Regions from separate parts of the Telluria sp. LT2P80 genome, predicted to be linked through region 1. Evidence: predicted binding sites of a transcription regulator. Region 1 holds the regulator's gene; each other region holds the start of a gene.
The links. Region 1 encodes sigma-54, which starts transcription at its own class of promoters, with help from an activator protein. Its sites were predicted from a motif close to TGGCANGNAANCTGCTTT; they were not measured.
Positions count from the first base shown of each region.

Region 2: a site for sigma-54 is predicted at 2,084-2,101, ahead of AC56LW_RS20725 (PEP-CTERM sorting domain-containing protein). Genes of this name have one in related genera too.
Region 3: a site for sigma-54 is predicted at 2,143-2,160, ahead of AC56LW_RS04565 (PEP-CTERM sorting domain-containing protein). Genes of this name have one in related genera too.
Region 4: a site for sigma-54 is predicted at 1,714-1,731, ahead of AC56LW_RS17120 (transglutaminase family protein). Genes of this name have one in related genera too.

Region 1 covers NZ_JCASIO010000006.1:99,884-103,903, forward strand. The annotation lists gene lptC (LPS export ABC transporter periplasmic protein LptC) at 1-273, shown strand, start outside; gene lptA (lipopolysaccharide transport periplasmic protein LptA) at 319-867, shown strand; gene lptB (LPS export ABC transporter ATP-binding protein) at 864-1,619, shown strand; gene AC56LW_RS16340 (RNA polymerase factor sigma-54) at 1,634-3,118, shown strand; gene hpf (ribosome hibernation-promoting factor, HPF/YfiA family) at 3,193-3,549, shown strand; gene AC56LW_RS16350 (enoyl-CoA hydratase/isomerase family protein) at 3,648-4,020, shown strand, end outside.
Region 2 covers NZ_JCASIO010000009.1:106,661-110,680, reverse strand. The annotation lists gene AC56LW_RS20735 (M28 family peptidase) at 1-733, shown strand, start outside; gene AC56LW_RS20730 (alpha/beta fold hydrolase) at 837-1,688, shown strand; gene AC56LW_RS20725 (PEP-CTERM sorting domain-containing protein) at 1,765-2,046, opposite strand; gene AC56LW_RS20720 (AI-2E family transporter) at 2,283-3,308, shown strand; gene AC56LW_RS20715 (hypothetical protein) at 3,516-4,020, shown strand, end outside.
Region 3 covers NZ_JCASIO010000001.1:1,024,233-1,028,252, reverse strand. The annotation lists gene AC56LW_RS04575 (VOC family protein) at 1-389, shown strand, start outside; gene AC56LW_RS04570 (hypothetical protein) at 460-1,056, opposite strand; gene AC56LW_RS04565 (PEP-CTERM sorting domain-containing protein) at 1,250-2,089, opposite strand; tRNA gene AC56LW_RS04560 (tRNA-Lys) at 2,356-2,431, opposite strand; gene tfpB (type IV pilus assembly ATPase TfpB) at 2,504-4,020, opposite strand, start outside.
Region 4 covers NZ_JCASIO010000006.1:284,307-288,326, reverse strand. The annotation lists gene AC56LW_RS17130 (alpha-E domain-containing protein) at 1-226, opposite strand, end outside; gene AC56LW_RS17125 (circularly permuted type 2 ATP-grasp protein) at 228-1,640, opposite strand; gene AC56LW_RS17120 (transglutaminase family protein) at 1,842-4,020, shown strand, end outside.

The DNA of each region.
Region 1 (4,020 bases):
AACGCGCGCATCTTCCACGAAGAACACCGCGTCGAACTGTTCGGCGACGTCGATCTGCAGCGCCCGAAGACGCCCGCCAGCGAAGCACTGCGCGTGCGCACGCAGGCCATGACCGTGTTGCCCGACGAAGAAATCGTCAAGACCGACCAGCCGATCGACATGGAGCTTGGCGCGTCCAGCCTCAAGGCCACCGGCATGATGGCCAACAACGCGACCATGCAGATGCAATTGTCAGGCCGCGGCCGTATCGTCTATCCGCCACGCCAGCGCTGAAGGCCATCAGCCATGCGCGCGTGCTAACCCAGGACCAGCACCACAATGAAAAAACTCTTTGCTGCCGCTTTCTTGTCACTCCTTTCCTTGACCGCCATGGCCGAAAAGGCCGACTCGCTCAAGCAGGCGGCGCTCGAATACGACAACGGCGACCTCGATGGCGTCGCAGGCGTGCGCACCTTCACCGGCAACGTGATCCTGACCCGCGGCACGCTGCTGGTCAAGGCCGAACGCGCCGTGGTCAGGGAGACGCCCGAAGGCTATATGAGCGTGACGCTCACCGCGGCCAACGGCAAGCCCGCCACGTTCCGCCAGAAGCGCGACGGCGGCCCGAACCTGTGGGTCGAAGGCCAGGCCGAACGCATCGAATATGACGAACGTTCGGAGCTGGTGCGCCTGTACTCGAACGCCATCGTCAAGGAACTCGAAAACGACCGGATGACCAACCAGATGACCGGCCCGTTCATCTCGTACGACAACCGCAAGGAAGTCGTCGCCGTGCGCAATGACGTCAGCGGCGAGAGCAAGGTTGGCGGCGGGCGCGGCACGCTGATCCTGGCGCCCAAGCGTGCGCCGGCCGGAGGCACGCAATGACGGAACTGAACGATCGCAGCACGCTGGTCGTCAAGGGCCTGCAGAAAAGCTATGGCAAGCGCCTGGTCGTGCGCGACGTGTCGCTGGATGTCGAATGCGGCGAAGTGGTGGGGTTGCTGGGCCCGAACGGCGCCGGCAAGACTACTTCGTTCTACATGATCGTCGGCCTGGTGCCGTCGGACGCCGGCTCGATCAGCATCAACGGCACCGACATCACCAGCCTGCCGATCCATCGCCGCGCGGTGCTCGGCCTGTCGTACCTGCCGCAGGAAGCCTCGGTGTTTCGCAAGCTGACGGTGGAAGAGAACATCCGCGCCGTGCTCGAACTGCAGAAGGTTAACGGCAAGTCGCTCACCAAAACCGAGATCAGCGACCGCCTCGATACCTTGCTGGCCGACCTGCAGATCGAGAAGCTGCGCGAGAATCCGGCACTGTCGCTGTCGGGCGGCGAGCGGCGCCGCGTGGAGATCGCGCGCGCCCTGGCGACCAACCCGCGCTTCGTCCTGCTCGACGAACCGTTTGCCGGCGTCGACCCGATCGCCGTGATCGAGATCCAGCGCATCGTACGCTTCCTCAAGGAGCGCAAGATCGGCGTCCTGATCACCGACCACAATGTCCGCGAGACGCTTGGCATCTGCGACCGCGCCTACATCATCAATCAGGGCGCGGTGCTCGCATCCGGCCGTCCCGACGATATCATCGCCGACGAGTCGGTGCGCCGCGTGTACCTTGGTGAACATTTCCGCATGTAAGCCATACTCAATTGATGAAACAGTCCCTTCAGCTCCGCACTTCGCAGCACCTGGCGCTCACGCCACAGCTGCAGCAATCGATCCGGTTGCTGCAGCTGTCGACGCTCGAACTGCATCAGGAGATCGAGCAGATACTGGGCGATAACCCGCTGCTCGAAAGGCTCGACGACCCGCTCGATCATTCGGTGCGCCTGCTGGCCGATGGGGCCATCAACAATGCGCCGGCACCTGGCGAGGCGCCGCCGGCGCCAGGCCAGCAGGCCGAAGGCGAGGGCAGCGCGCCGGCTGAGGGCGAGGGCGCTGAAGGCGGTGCGGTCGATGGCGACCGGCCCGACAACGAGTGGAGCGAAGGCAGCGGAACGTCGTCCGGCAGCGCCAGCAGCGACGACGAAGACGGCCGCCCGCAGCTGGAGGCGTGCGCGATCACGCTGCGCGAACACCTGATGGAACAGGTGCGCGAAACGCTGCTGTCAACGCGCGACCGCGCGCTGGCCGAACTGGTGATCGACGCGCTCGACGACAACGGCTACCTGGAAGAACCGCTCGACGACATCCACGCACGCCTGCCCGAAGAACTCGAGGTCGACCTCGACGAACTGCGCTGCGCGCTGGCGATGGTGCAGAGCATGGACCCGGTGGGCGTGGGCGCGCGCAGCGCGGCCGAATGCCTGGCGCTGCAGATCCGGCGCATGCCGGGCGTGCCGATGGTCACGCGCCGCATGGCCCTGAAGATCGTCGAAGGCTACCTGACCTGGTTCGCGCAGCGCGAATACAGCAAACTGAAAAAAGCGCTCGATTGCGACGACGAAGACCTGCGCGAAGTGCAGGCCGTGGTCCGCCAGTGCAATCCGCATCCGGGCGCCGCGTTCGCGTCGAACGTGTCAGATTACGTGGTGCCGGACGTGATCGTGCGGCGCGCCAAGAATGGCTGGGCGGTCACGCTGAACCAGGACGTGATGCCGCGCCTGCGCGTCAACAGCCTGTACGCGACCATGCTCAAGCAGGGCCGCAGCGAGAGCCAGATGGGCGCGCAGATGCAAGAGGCGAAGTGGCTCATCAAGAATATGCGCCAGCGTTTCGACACGATCCTGCGTGTGGCCGAGGCGATTGTCGAACGCCAGCGCAACTTTTTCAGCCATGGCGCAGTTGCCATGCGGCCCCTTGTTTTGCGTGAGATAGCTGATACACTAGGTCTGCATGAGAGCACCATCTCTCGTGTCACAACCCAGAAATACATGCTGACCCCGCACGGCATGTTCGAGTTGAAGTATTTCTTCGGTAGCCACGTTGCCACCGAAGCGGGAGGCGAAGCATCCTCAACGGCAATCCGTGCGCTCATCGCACAATTGACAGGAGCAGAAGACCCTAAGAATCCATTATCCGACAGCAAGATCGCGGAAATGCTCGGGGAACAAGGCATGGTCATTGCGCGCAGGACGGTCGCAAAATACCGTGAAGCGCTCAAGATCCCCCCCGTCAGTCTCCGCAAAGCCTTGTAACAACGCCGCTCATACAGTCTGTGCCTTCAGCTCCTGTGTGGTGCAAGCGACGTGACATCTTCAAAGGAGTGTGTATGAACCTCACCATCAGTGGTCACCATCTCGAAGTAACCCCTGCCATCCGTGAATACGTTCAGAATAAGCTGGAACGCATTATTCGCCATTTCGATCAAGTCATAGATACCCACGTCTTCCTGGCCGTCGATAACCTCACTGAAAAAGAAAAAAGGCAAAAAGCTGAAATCAATGTCCAGGTGTCGGGCAAGACCCTGCACGTGGCGAGCGTCGCGCAAGACCTGTATGCCGCGATCGACATGTTGATGGATAAACTGGATCGACAAATCCTGAAGCACAAGCAGATGCTCAAAGACCATAACCGCACAGCGATCAAACGCCTGGACGTCGACGAAGCAGACGTCGCTGCCGCCTGATCGAGCGCAGGTCACCACCGCCAGGGGCGTCTTTTCGGGACGCCCTTTTTGCATCCCGCTGCCGGTAAAATACGTGTTTCCTTTCGATGGATCACGCCATGTCCGAACACGTCCTGACCCGCATCGCCAACCGCACCGGCATCATCACCCTCGACCGTCCCAAGGCGCTCAATTCGCTGTCGCTGGACATGGTGCGCGCGCTGACCGCGATCCTTCTTGACTGGCAGCTCGACGCCGCCGTCGATGCGGTCGTGATCACCAGCAGCAGCGAAAAAGCGCTGTGCGCGGGCGGCGATATCCGTTTCTTCCACGACGTCGGCAACGCCTCGCCGCAAGGCGGCAGCGCATTGCTCGAGGATTTCTTCACCGAAGAATACGCGCTGAACCACCTGATCCATTTTTATCCGAAACCGTATATCGCGCTGATGGACGGCGTGGTCATGGGCGGCGGCATGGGCATCGCGCAGGGCG
Region 2 (4,020 bases), on a different contig from region 1:
GGCCGGCGTCGTGCCGGGCACCGATCCGAAGCTGAAAGACGAAGTGGTGATCTACTCGGCGCACTGGGATCACATGGGCAAGCAAGGCACCGAAGGCGACACGATCTTCAACGGCGCCGTCGACAACGCATCGGGTACCGGCGCGCTGCTGGCGATGGCCGCCGAAGCGGTGAAGAACCCGGCCAAGCGCAGCCAGATGTTCCTGTGGGTCGGCGCCGAAGAGCAAGGCCTGCTGGGAAGCGCCGCCTATGTGGCCGCACCGCTGTGGCCGATCGCCAAGACCGCCGCCAACCTGAACCTCGATAGCCTGAACTGGGTTGGCCTGGTCAAGGATGTCAGTGTGCCAGGCAGCGAGCGCACCGAACTGGGCGCGATGGCGGCCAGCGTCGCCAAATCGATGGGCATGGTCATTGCACCGACCAAGCCAGACCTGAGCGGCGGCTACTTCCGCAGCGACCACTTCAGCTTCGCCAAGGCCGGCGTACCCGCCTTCTCGGTCGGCTACGGCAGCAGCTGGGTCAAGGATGCCGACGCGAACAACGCCAAGGCCAAGACCTACCGCGCCAAATACCACCAGGTGGGCGACGAATACGATCCGAGCTGGGACTTGTCGGGCATGGTGCAGCAGGCGCAGTTCACGCTGAACCTGGGCCGCGCAGTGGCCGATGCACCAAAGATGCCGACCTGGAAAGCAGGCGACCCGTTCGGCAAGGCGCGCGAGTCGGCGAAATAATTCGCTCCGGTAGCAGGACCTGAACGGGCTGGCGTGCATGACGAGTGCGCGCCAGCCCGTTTCTCGTTGTAGCATCACGCCATCGAGCGATGAAAGGCATGCAATGCAGGAGAACGAACTGACGCTGGGCGATGGCCGGGTGCTGCACTATTACGACTGGAAGCCGGAGTTCGAGGAACCCGAGCTGACGGTATTCTGGCACCACGGCACGCCGAACATCGGCAAGCCACCTGCACCGCTGTTTGCTGCCGCGCTCGAAATGGGCATCCGCTGGATCGGCTACGACCGGCCTGGCTACGGTGGCTCGAGCGCACGCAGCGGTCGCGATGTCGCCTCGTGCGCCGAAGACGTCGCGCGCATCGCCGACCAGCTCGGGATCGAGCACTTCGCCGTGATGGGGCATTCGGGCGGCGGGCCGCACGCGCTGGCCTGCGCCGCGCTGCTGCCCAAGCGGGTCATTGCCGCCGTCAGCATCGCGGGCCTGGCGCCGTTCGATGCGGCGGGCCTGGACTGGTTCCAGGGAATGACGGCATCGGGCGCGGCAGCGCTGCGGGCCGCTGCGCAAGGGCATGCGGCCAAGGTGCAGCACGAGGGGCTCAATCAGGAATTCGATCGCGAGATGTTCACGCCCGAGGACTGGGCCGAGCTGTCCGGGACCTGGTCGTGGTTCGACAGCGTGGTCCGGCCGGCGCTCAGCGAAGGCCCGGGTGGCCTGATCGACGACGACCTGGCGTATGTCGCGCCGTGGGGCTTCGACTGCGCGCGCATCGTGCAACCGGTGCTGCTGGTGCATGGGGCGCAGGACCGCGTGGTGCCGTGTGCGCACAGCGAATGGCTGGCGCGCAGCTGCCGCTCGGCGCGGTTGTGGCAGCGGCCGGATGACGGACATATCTCGGTATTGAACAGCGCGGCGTCGGCGCTGGCGTGGTTGCGGGAGCAGGCCAGCGACGGGTGAAGTGGCGCTCGAAAATTCCCACGTCAGACGCCTGGTCCGCGGCAGCTGTCACGTCGGAACCAGCAAGGGAAACAGATCAGATCGACTTGCGGCGGCGGGCAGCCTCCAGACCAGCCAGGCCAACACCCAACAGCATGATGCTGACTGGTTCCGGGACGTCAGCCCGAATCGGGGCGCGATTATGGTTCAGGATGGCCAATGCTTGCGTCCAGCCACTTTCAATATTGGCAGAGCCATTGCTGAAGCTGATTGAACCGATACCGCCAGTACCAGGGTGCCGTGCAACGGTCAGAGCATAGGTTGCGCTCACACTGGCAATGACGAGGAAAAGGCCGGCAACGGCTATTTTGATTTTCATTACAAGTTCCGGTGGAAATAAATTACAAAAATTACTTAGAGCAATTTTTATGCCAGTAGGAAATTAATAAGTAAAAACAGCTACTTACCGAGAATCACTTTTGTAGGACTAGTCCTATGTAAAGTTTTCCGACAGTCAACTTTATTTGAATGCCATACGATTGCTGTTCAGGTCTGTCGTCACACCAGTTTTCGCCGGTGGCCTGATGGGCGCAAGCAACTACCCTCCGCTAGACCATGACCACTTACAAATTCAATCTCCCGCGCGAGGCGGCGACCGCGATGTTCGCCATCTGCCTGCTTCTGGCCCTGATGCTGCATGCGGTACCGGCGCTGCTGGCCGGTCTCCTGGCATTCGTGCTCACGCGCGGCCTGCTGAGCATCCTGCGCACGCGTGACCTGTACAAAAAGCTGCGCTCGCATGAATTCATTGCGAGCTTCGTGGTCGGCCTGGGGTCGATCGCGGTGCTCGCCATCATCAGCGTTCTGGTGGTCCGGTTGCTTGAGGGCGAATCGTTGCGGGCGTTCTCGCTGAAGGTGGCCGAGACGATCACGCAGATCAAGCAATTCCTGCCGCCGGCGCTGGCCGAGTACATGCCTGAATCGCTGTTCGAGATGCGCGAAATGGCGTCGGACACCTTGAAAGAGCATGTCAATGCGGTCGCGGGCTTTGGCTCGGGCATCCTCCGCAGCCTGCTGTTGACTGTGATTGGCTGGATCACGGGGGTGCTGGCCGCGGTGAGCATTACCGTCACGCCAACCGACGAAGGGAGGCATTCCGTCTTTTACCGGACCTGGCACCGCCACTGGAGCATGCTGGCCACCGCTTTCAAGAACGTGGCCTGGGCACAGACCAAGATTGCCGCCATCAACGCGACACTGACGGGGGTGTACCTGTTGGCCGTCATGCCGGCCCTGGGCTGGGACCTCCCCTATGTCAAAACCCTCATCCTGGCGACGTTCCTCTTTGGCCTGCTGCCCGTCGTGGGCAATATCGTGTCGAACACCCTGATCTGCACGATCGCGCTGAGCGTTGCGTTTCCGGCCGCCGTCATTTCAGCGGTGTTCCTCCTTGTCATCCACAAGCTGGAATATTTCCTGAGCGCGCGGATTCAGGGTCATCGCATCGGCGCGAAAGTCTGGGAACTGCTCATCGTGCTGTTTGCGTTCGAAATCATGTTCGGACCGGCCGGTATGGTCGCCGCCCCCGTCATCTACGCCTTCGTCAAAGCAGAGTTGAAACGTGTTCGCTGGCTGAACTGACGCTGGGCAAGCTGGCGTGAGTTATTAAAATTGTTGTAAGAATCTTGTATCTTTGGTTTACCAAATTGCAAATTTGGTCAGGCCAATCTAGAATCGATGAACCGGTTAGGCGATGCATCGTCCGGTGGCCTGACGCATCAACCAGATCGGCACCGGCTCTGACATCGAGCCTTCTTCGCAGTTAAAAAACTACAAGCCGGAGACATCTTGAAAACCAAACATCTACTGCAGGCCCTTGCGCTCGTCGCACTGGGTCAGGGGGGCGTGCACGCGGCGCCCCTGATGCTGCAAGACGCCAGCATCATCGCCACCTACAACGGCTCCGCCGACGGCATGCTCGGGCTGGATCACGGCTTCGCGGCCGGCCCGGGCGCCAATACCAGCAAGCTCGACCCTACCGATACGGGCGTGGAGTTCTTCACGTCGGATTTCCTGTTCGGGATCGACTTTTCCGCTGACGGCTTGCTGACCGTGATCGCCAACTATGCCGTCGCGCCCGGCGCCTACAGCATGCGGTTCGATCTTGGGAGCGCACTGCCGGTCACGGCGTTTACATTGACCGGTGCCAGCGGCGTCACCGGCATCCCGGGCCTGTCGATCATCGACAGTCACACGATCGCGCTCGACCTGAGCGGGGTCGACTGGAGCGAATTCGGCGCACTGAGCGCGCGCCTGGAAACCGGTACGGCGGTGGCCGTGCCCGAACCCGGGG
Region 3 (4,020 bases), on a different contig from region 1:
TTGATCATATCGGTGTATTCGTTCACGATATCGCAGCAGGCGATGAGGCCCTCAGCGATATCATCCCCATCACTAGGCGCTCCGAGATATTTACTGACCCAGTCATCAAGGTCAAGGTCCAGTTCTTGTTTGATGCGTCAGGTATCTGCTACGAGCTGGTCGCGCCGTTCGGGGAAGGCAATCCGGTTGATGGGATCTTGAAATCGCGGCGCAACATCCTGAACCATGTGGCTTATCGCACAGCCGATTTCAATACGACGCTCGACGATTTGCGCTTGAAGGGCGGATTCCCGCTCAACGAGCCACAGCCCGCAGTCGCGTTTGGGGGCAAGCGGGTGGTGTTCCTGATGACGGGATTAAATTTTATTATTGAGCTGATCGAAGCGTAGTCGCTGTAAAGCATTTTTTGTGACCGTAGCAAGCATCAACGCCAGCGATCTGGCGTTGATGCTTTTTCGATTACGTCTTCTTTTTGTCCACGTCGCCGTGGTACGCCTCGCCCTGTTCTTCGGCGTGCTGTTCACCTTCTTCCGCAACGTCTTCCCCTTCGATGACCTTGTCTTCGGCTTGCACATCGTGCATGGCGTGCGGCTCGAGTTCTTCGGCGCTGACGTTCATTCGGACGAATAGACCCCAGGTAGCGAGCAGGGCAGCAGCGGCTACGCCGATCGACGCAGCGTGCGGCAAGTATTCTGGGCTGCCATGGACGAACTGGAACACCCCGATCAGGCACTCGACCGACAGGGACACGACGACAACGATTAAGAAGCGCGACAGGAAGCGACGCACGCGGGTAGGCGAGCTGATGTTGGCTTCGCGCTGGATTTCTTCTTCCAGCACGGTCTGGCCAAGACCAAGCGCGGCAACGGCGATGGTCAGCATGCCGATGCATTCGAGGATAAGGTCGAAGCGTTCGCGGGCAACGGTATCAGCGGAAGGGCTGAGGGCAGACCAGATTTCGACGCCGGCCAGCACGACGAGGCCGATGCCGCAGGCGAAGAACAGGATGACGATGAACACGTAACCGAGTTCGAAGAGTTTTGTTATGGCTTTCACGGGGGAGCGGTGGTTGTAAAGGTGCGAGACTTTAGCACCAAATGTAAGGTGGGTTATGTTCGTGAGAAGCGTGTTGTCGGGAACTTGAGACATCGGCGGACGCTCGATATAACATCGTTCACAAAAGCGTCACGATCACTCATCACGCCTTTGTGAAGCATCGACTAGCGCAGACCGGCAGCCCGCGTTCCGATCACGAGCGCGTGATCAATCGGCGGCGACGCGCGGCCAGAAGACCAGTTAGGCCCAAGGCCAGCAGTGCGATGCTATCTGGTTCCGGTACCTCTGCAGCCTGTGCCATCTCGAAATTAAACGTTGTCACGTCACTGTTGAAGCCGAAGCTGACGTTGTCGACGAAGCCTCTGAATGTGCCATTCCAGCCGGAGCCGATACCGAATTCAATCCCCAGAATGGCAGTGCCAGCGCCAAGTCGGTCGGCATTGGCCGGTTGATTGCTGCCAGATGCCCAATCTGCCAGCGTTATGCCGTACGATTCCACAGTGAATCCGGGCGAGAACTGACGCTGCCATAAATTCGCTGTCATCAGATCACTATTGACCCATTGGTCGCTGACGACTGAAGCAACGTTCGGGTTGTATACCTGCTCGAAAATCAGGTAGCCCTGGTCTGCCAATGTCGTAGCGCTTCCGTCCACATCGTAGAGCAGGCGAAAGGCTGGCATCACGCCGCCAGCGCTGCTCGCGCTGCTACGGTACCAGTCGTAGCTCATTGAGGTCAGGCTGCCCAACGTGCGCGTGCTGTCGAAACCCCAGGTATAAGCATAGTCGGCTTTGCCAGTATTGTTCGTCAACGACATCTCGACCGAGCCGTTGCCGTTACGCGGATTGTTCGTTGTGATGCCTGCGCTGGTGGTCGATGTGTAGCCATTCGACGTGCTACGGTAGTTCGACAGGTTCCACTGGTTCAAGCCGCCGCCGTTCAGGTCGGAAGGTACTACGGTTATGTCGGCAGCGAAGGAATTTACACTGGCCAGTAAGGTTGCGCCAGTGATAAGTGTATGCAGTCTGGTCATATGTCTCTCTCAGTATGTTTTACGAGGCCTCGAATGGGCTGTGAGAGAGAGCTACAGCAATAACCGCGCCTGTGCCTCTAACTGGCAAAATAAATCACGTAATCAATGATTTATGCCTAATGGTTAGCCTAAGTAGGATGTGCGTCAATACGCGTTGTAAGGAAAGTCGACAGAAAGGGGCGGCTAATCCTGAGCAGTTCGCCAATCTTCGCAGCGCAGACAGCAAAAAGCCCACAAACGTGAATTCGTGGGCTTCTTATGTATCTTGGTAGGCCGTGCGGGATTCGAACCTGCGACCAACGGATTAAAAGTCCGCTGCTCTACCAGCTGAGCTAACGACCCAAGGAGGCAGCATTATAGCGGGCGATCCGGCATCGCGCTAGGCCTCTCGCATAAATTTCTGCGAAGAACTACTCAAGACAATGCCGACGTCACCTTCAGTACCTCGTCCGCCGTGGTCACGCCTTCGACCACCTTCATGGCGCCGGCAATGCGCAGCGGCTTCATGCCATCGAGAACACTCTGCTGGCGCAGCGCCACCAGGTCGCCTGCACCCCGCATCAGCTTTCCAAAGCCCTCACTCACGCTCAACAGCTCATAAATCCCGGTACGCCCCCGATAACCAGTCTGGCGGCATTCCGGACACCCGATGGGCCGATACACAACCGCCGGCTTGGGAATCTTCCACGCACCGCCAACGCTGTCCCACACATCGTCGCTCAACTCGCCACCGGGCGTCTTGCAGGCAGGGCAGAGCGTGCGTACCAGGCGCTGGGCCATCACGCCAATCAACGTCGCCTCGAGCAGGTAATCCGGCACCCCCAGTTCGATCAGGCGCATCACCGCCGATGGCGCGTCGTTCGTGTGCAGCGTCGAGAACACCAGGTGTCCGGTGAGCGCGGCCTGAATCGCCATCTCGGCCGTCGGCAGGTCGCGAATCTCGCCGACCATGATGATGTCCGGGTCCTGGCGCATCAGCGAGCGCACGCCATCGGCGAACGACAAATCGATCCCCGGCTGCACCTGCATCTGGTTGAAGGCCGGTTCGACCATCTCGATCGGGTCTTCCACCGTGCAGACATTGACTTCGCTTGTCGCCAGCGCCTTGAGTGTCGTGTACAGCGTCGTGGTCTTGCCCGAGCCAGTTGGGCCGGTCACGAGGATGATGCCGTGCGGGCGCTTAGTCAGGCGATCCCAGCGCAGGGCGTCGTCAGCCGGAAAGCCCAGCTCGGGCAATGTCTTGACGACGACTTCAGGGTCGAAAATACGCATCACGAGCTTTTCCCCGAACGCGGTGGGCATCGTCGACAGGCGCAATTCGACTTCCTGGCCGCCGGCGGTGCGGGTTTTGATGCGGCCATCTTGCGGGCGGCGCTTTTCAATGACGTCCATCCGCCCCAGCAATTTGATCCGCGCCGTCATCGCAATCATGACCACGGCCGGTACCTGGTAGACCTGGTGCAGCACGCCGTCGATGCGAAACCGTACGACAGCAAATTCACGCTTCGGTTCCAGATGAATGTCCGAGGCGCGCTGCTCGAAGGCGTAACCCCACAGCCAGTCGACGATATTGACGATGTGCTGGTCATTGGCGTCGAACTGCTTGTTCGCTTTGCCCATTTCGACCAGCTGCTCGAAGTTGTTGCGCATCGCGACGTCTTGCCCGCTGCTGCGGTTGGCGTCGCGGATCGACTTGGCCAGCGCGAAAAATTGCGAAATGTACTGGGCGATGTCGAGCGGATTGGCCAGCACCAGTTCAATGCGGCGCCGCGCGACTTTCGCGATCTCGGCTTCCCATTCTGTCAGCGCCGGATCGGCCGTGGCCACCACCAGCGTCGTGGCCGTCATTTCCACCGGCAGAATATTGAAGCGCGCCGCATAGCCGGCCGACATCACATCGGCCACTTTCGTGAAATCGATCTTGAGAGGAT
Region 4 (4,020 bases), 180 kb from region 1:
CCATGAAGTCGAGCACGTTCTTCTGCGTCAGTGCGTCGTACTTGGCGTCGAACTGGGCTTCGAGTTCGGACACGCTCAGCATCGTGCGCCAGCCCTGCTGCTCGGCCTGGACCGATTGCGGCATCAGAGAATACTGGACGCGCACGTCGAGCATGCGCGCCGTGTTTTCGGCCCGCTCGGTGTAGCGGGCCATCCAGAACAAATGATCTGCGGTGCGGCTCAACATGCTAGTTCTCCAGTATCCAGGTGTCCTTGGTGCCGCCGCCCTGCGACGAATTGACCACCAGGGAGCCTTCTTGCAACGCCACGCGGGTCAACCCGCCCGGCACCATCGACACGGTCTTGCCCGACAACACGAACGGGCGCAGATCGATATGGCGCGGCGCGATGCCCGATTCGACATAGGTCGGGCACGCCGACAGCGCCAGCGTCGGCTGGGCGATGTAGCCGTCCGGATTGGCCAGCACGCGGCGGCGGAAATCTTCGATCTCGGCCGTTGTCGAGGCCGGTCCGACCAGCATTCCGTAGCCGCCGGCGCCATGCACTTCCTTGACCACCAGTTGCGGCAAGTTCGCCAGCGTGTAGTCCAGGTGTTCTTTTTTGCGGCATTGGTAGGTCGGCACGTTGTTCAGAATCGGCTTTTCGCCGAGATAGAACTCGATCATGTCCGGCACGAACGGGTAGATCGACTTGTCGTCGGCCACGCCGGTACCGATGGCATTGGCCAGGCCGACGCGGCCGGCGCGCACGGCGTCGAGCAGGCCCGGCACGCCCAGCGTGGATTCGGGGCGGAACGCGCGCGGATCGAGGTAATCGTCGTCGATGCGGCGGTAGATGACGTCGACCTGTTTCGGGCCGCGCGTCGTGCGCATGTAGACGGTGTCGTTGCTGACATACAGGTCTTGCCCCTGCACCAGCGCCACGCCCATTTGCTGGGCCAGGAACGCGTGCTCGAAGTAGGCCGAATTGTGCATGCCGGGCGTGAGCACGACCACGGTCGGATCGTCGCCGCCATGCGGCGCCACGGTGCGCAGATTGTCGAGCAGCAGGTCGGGATAATGGTCGACCGGCGCCACGCGGTTGCGGGCGAACAGCGCCGGGAACAGCCGCATCATCATCTTGCGGTTTTCCAGCATGTACGACACGCCCGACGGCACGCGCAGATTATCTTCAAGGACGTAGAACTCGCCTTCGCCGGCGCGCACGATGTCGACACCGGCAATGTGGGCGTAGATGTCCAAGGGCACCTTGACGCCCTGCATGGCCGGCCGGTACTGCGCGTTATTCAGGATCTGTTCGGCGGGAATGACGCCCGCCTTCAGGATGTTCTGGTCGTGGTACACATCGTGCAGGAAGCGGTTCAGCGCAGTCACGCGCTGCACCAGGCCGGCCTGCAGCTTGGCCCACTCGGCGGCGTTGATCACGCGCGGAATGATGTCGAATGGGATCAGCCGTTCCTTGCCGGCGTTGTCGCCGTACACAGCAAACGTGATCCCAACGCGTTGGAAGTTCAGCTCGGCTTCCGCCCGCTTCTGCTCGATCAGATGCGGGGGTTGCTGGCCGAGCCAATCCGCGAATGCCTGGTAATGAGGCCGCACAGTTGCCTCATCGGAATACATTTCATCGTAAAAGTTCGACATCATTGCCTCCTGTGCCAGAATACTAACAAGAAACGTGCCAGCTACCCGTCCGACTCGCAAGTCAAACGAACGCAGGTATGAATCATGCTTAAATGCTCCTATCTTGCGCTTACTCAGCCCCCTGCTCAGTTGTGCGCAAATTAATACGACCAAATTCAGAGCGCCGGCATCGATCGCGCCCCAATCGAAAGGCACCACCGCATGGCTATCCGCGTTGCGCTTCATCACAAGACCAGCTACCGTTACGACCGCCTGGTCAATCTGTCACCGCATGAAGTGCGCCTGCGTCCGGCGCCACATGCGCGTACACCGATCCTGTCGTATTCACTGACCGTCCTGCCGAAAGAGCATTTCATCAATTGGCAGCAAGACCCGTACGGCAATTACATCGGCCGTTTTGTATTCCCGGAACAAACCGATGTGCTCGAGTTCACGGTCGACCTCGTTGCGGACATGACGGTGATTAACCCGTTCGACTTCTTCGTCGAAAAATACGCCGAGACCTTCCCGTTCGCCTACCCGGACCTGCTGCAATCCGAACTGAGCCCGTACACCAGGTCGCAAGAGCCTGGCCCGCTGCTGACCGAGTGGGTTGCCAGCGCGCGGCGCGAACTGCTGGCCCAGCCGATGGGCACGAACGACTTCCTGGTGGCCATCAACCAGCGCCTTCAGCGCGATATCGCGTACCTGCTGCGGATGGAGCCGGGCGTGCAGGAGCCGGAAGACACGTTGCAGCTACGCTCCGGCTCGTGCCGCGATACCGGCTGGCTGCTGGTGCAGATCCTGCGCGAGATGGGCCTGGCGGCGCGTTTCGTGTCCGGCTACCTGATCCAGCTCACCGCCGATCAGGAAGCGCTCGATGGCCCGAGCGGCACCACCGTCGACTTCACCGACCTGCACGCCTGGACCGAGGTGTATGTGCCGGGGGCCGGCTGGATCGGCCTCGACCCGACCTCGGGCATGCTGGCCAGCGAAGGCCATATTCCGCTGGCCTGCACGGCGATGCCGTCGTCGGCCGCACCGGTCACGGGCTTTACGGATAAGGCCGAGGTTACGTTCGTCCACGAAATGACGATCACGCGCATCCACGAAGACCCGCGCGTGACCAAGCCGTACACGGAACACGACTGGGACAAGATCAACCGCCTGGGCCAGCAGGTCGATTCTGACCTGGTGAACCAGGACGTGCGCCTGACACAGGGCGGCGAGCCCACTTTTGTTTCGATCGACGATATGGACGGCGCCGAATGGAACACGCTGGCGCATGGCGACAAGAAGCGCGAGCTGGCGGGCAACCTGATGCACCGCCTGAAAAACCATTTTGCACCGGGCGGCATGATCCATTATGGCCAGGGCAAGTGGTATCCGGGCGAGCCGCTGCCGCGCTGGGCGCTGAACATCTTCTGGCGCGTCGACGGCCAGCCGATGTGGTTCGATCCGTCGCTGTTCTCGGACGAGCACATCGACGATGGCTACGGCAGCGAGGACGCTGGCCGCTTTGCTGCGGAGCTGGTCAAATCGCTCGGCCTGCCGGCCGGCAGCGCCATCCCCGCCTACGAAGACGTGCTGCTGCAAGCGCAGCGCGAGCAGGCGCTGCCGCGCAATCTCGATCCGCTGGACGCCGACCTGAAAGCCCCGGAAGAGCGCCGCCGCCTGGCGCGCCTGCTCGAACGGGGCCTGGGCCAGGTGGCCGGCTACGTGCTGCCACTGAAAGCGCGCGAACACGATCCGTCGGTCATGCTCGGCACCAGCTGGCGCACGTCGCCGTGGCCGCTCAAGCGCGAAAACCTGTATCTGATCGAGGGCGATTCACCGATCGGCCTGCGCCTGCCGCTGGCCACGCTGCCGTGGGTGCTGCCCGAAGAGCGCGATCCCGATTTCGATGTCGACCCGTTCGCGCCGCTCGGCCCGCTCCCCGTTGGCAAGAAAGACCGGCGCCCGGTCCTGAGCGTGGCGCCCGGCAAATCGTCGAACAAGACGGCGCCTGTCGCAACTGACCCGGAAGCGCACGAAGTCATCCACACCGCGCTGTGCCTCGAAGTGCGTGCGGGCCGCCTGTACATCTTCATGCCACCGCAAAAGCGCATCGAGGATTACCTGGCGCTCGTCACGGCGGTCGAGAACACGGCCGCCAAGCTGAAGATGAAGCTGCGCATCGAGGGTTACGCACCGCCGCGCGACCCGCGCATCAAGCTGCTCAGCGTCACGCCCGACCCGGGTGTCATCGAGGTCAATATTCATCCAGCGGCAAGCTGGCATGAGCTGGTCCACAACATGACGACGCTGTACCAGGAAGCGCGCCTGACGCGCCTGGGCACCGAGAAATTCATGCTCGACGGCCGCCATACCGGCACGGGCGGCGGCAACCACGCGACGCTGG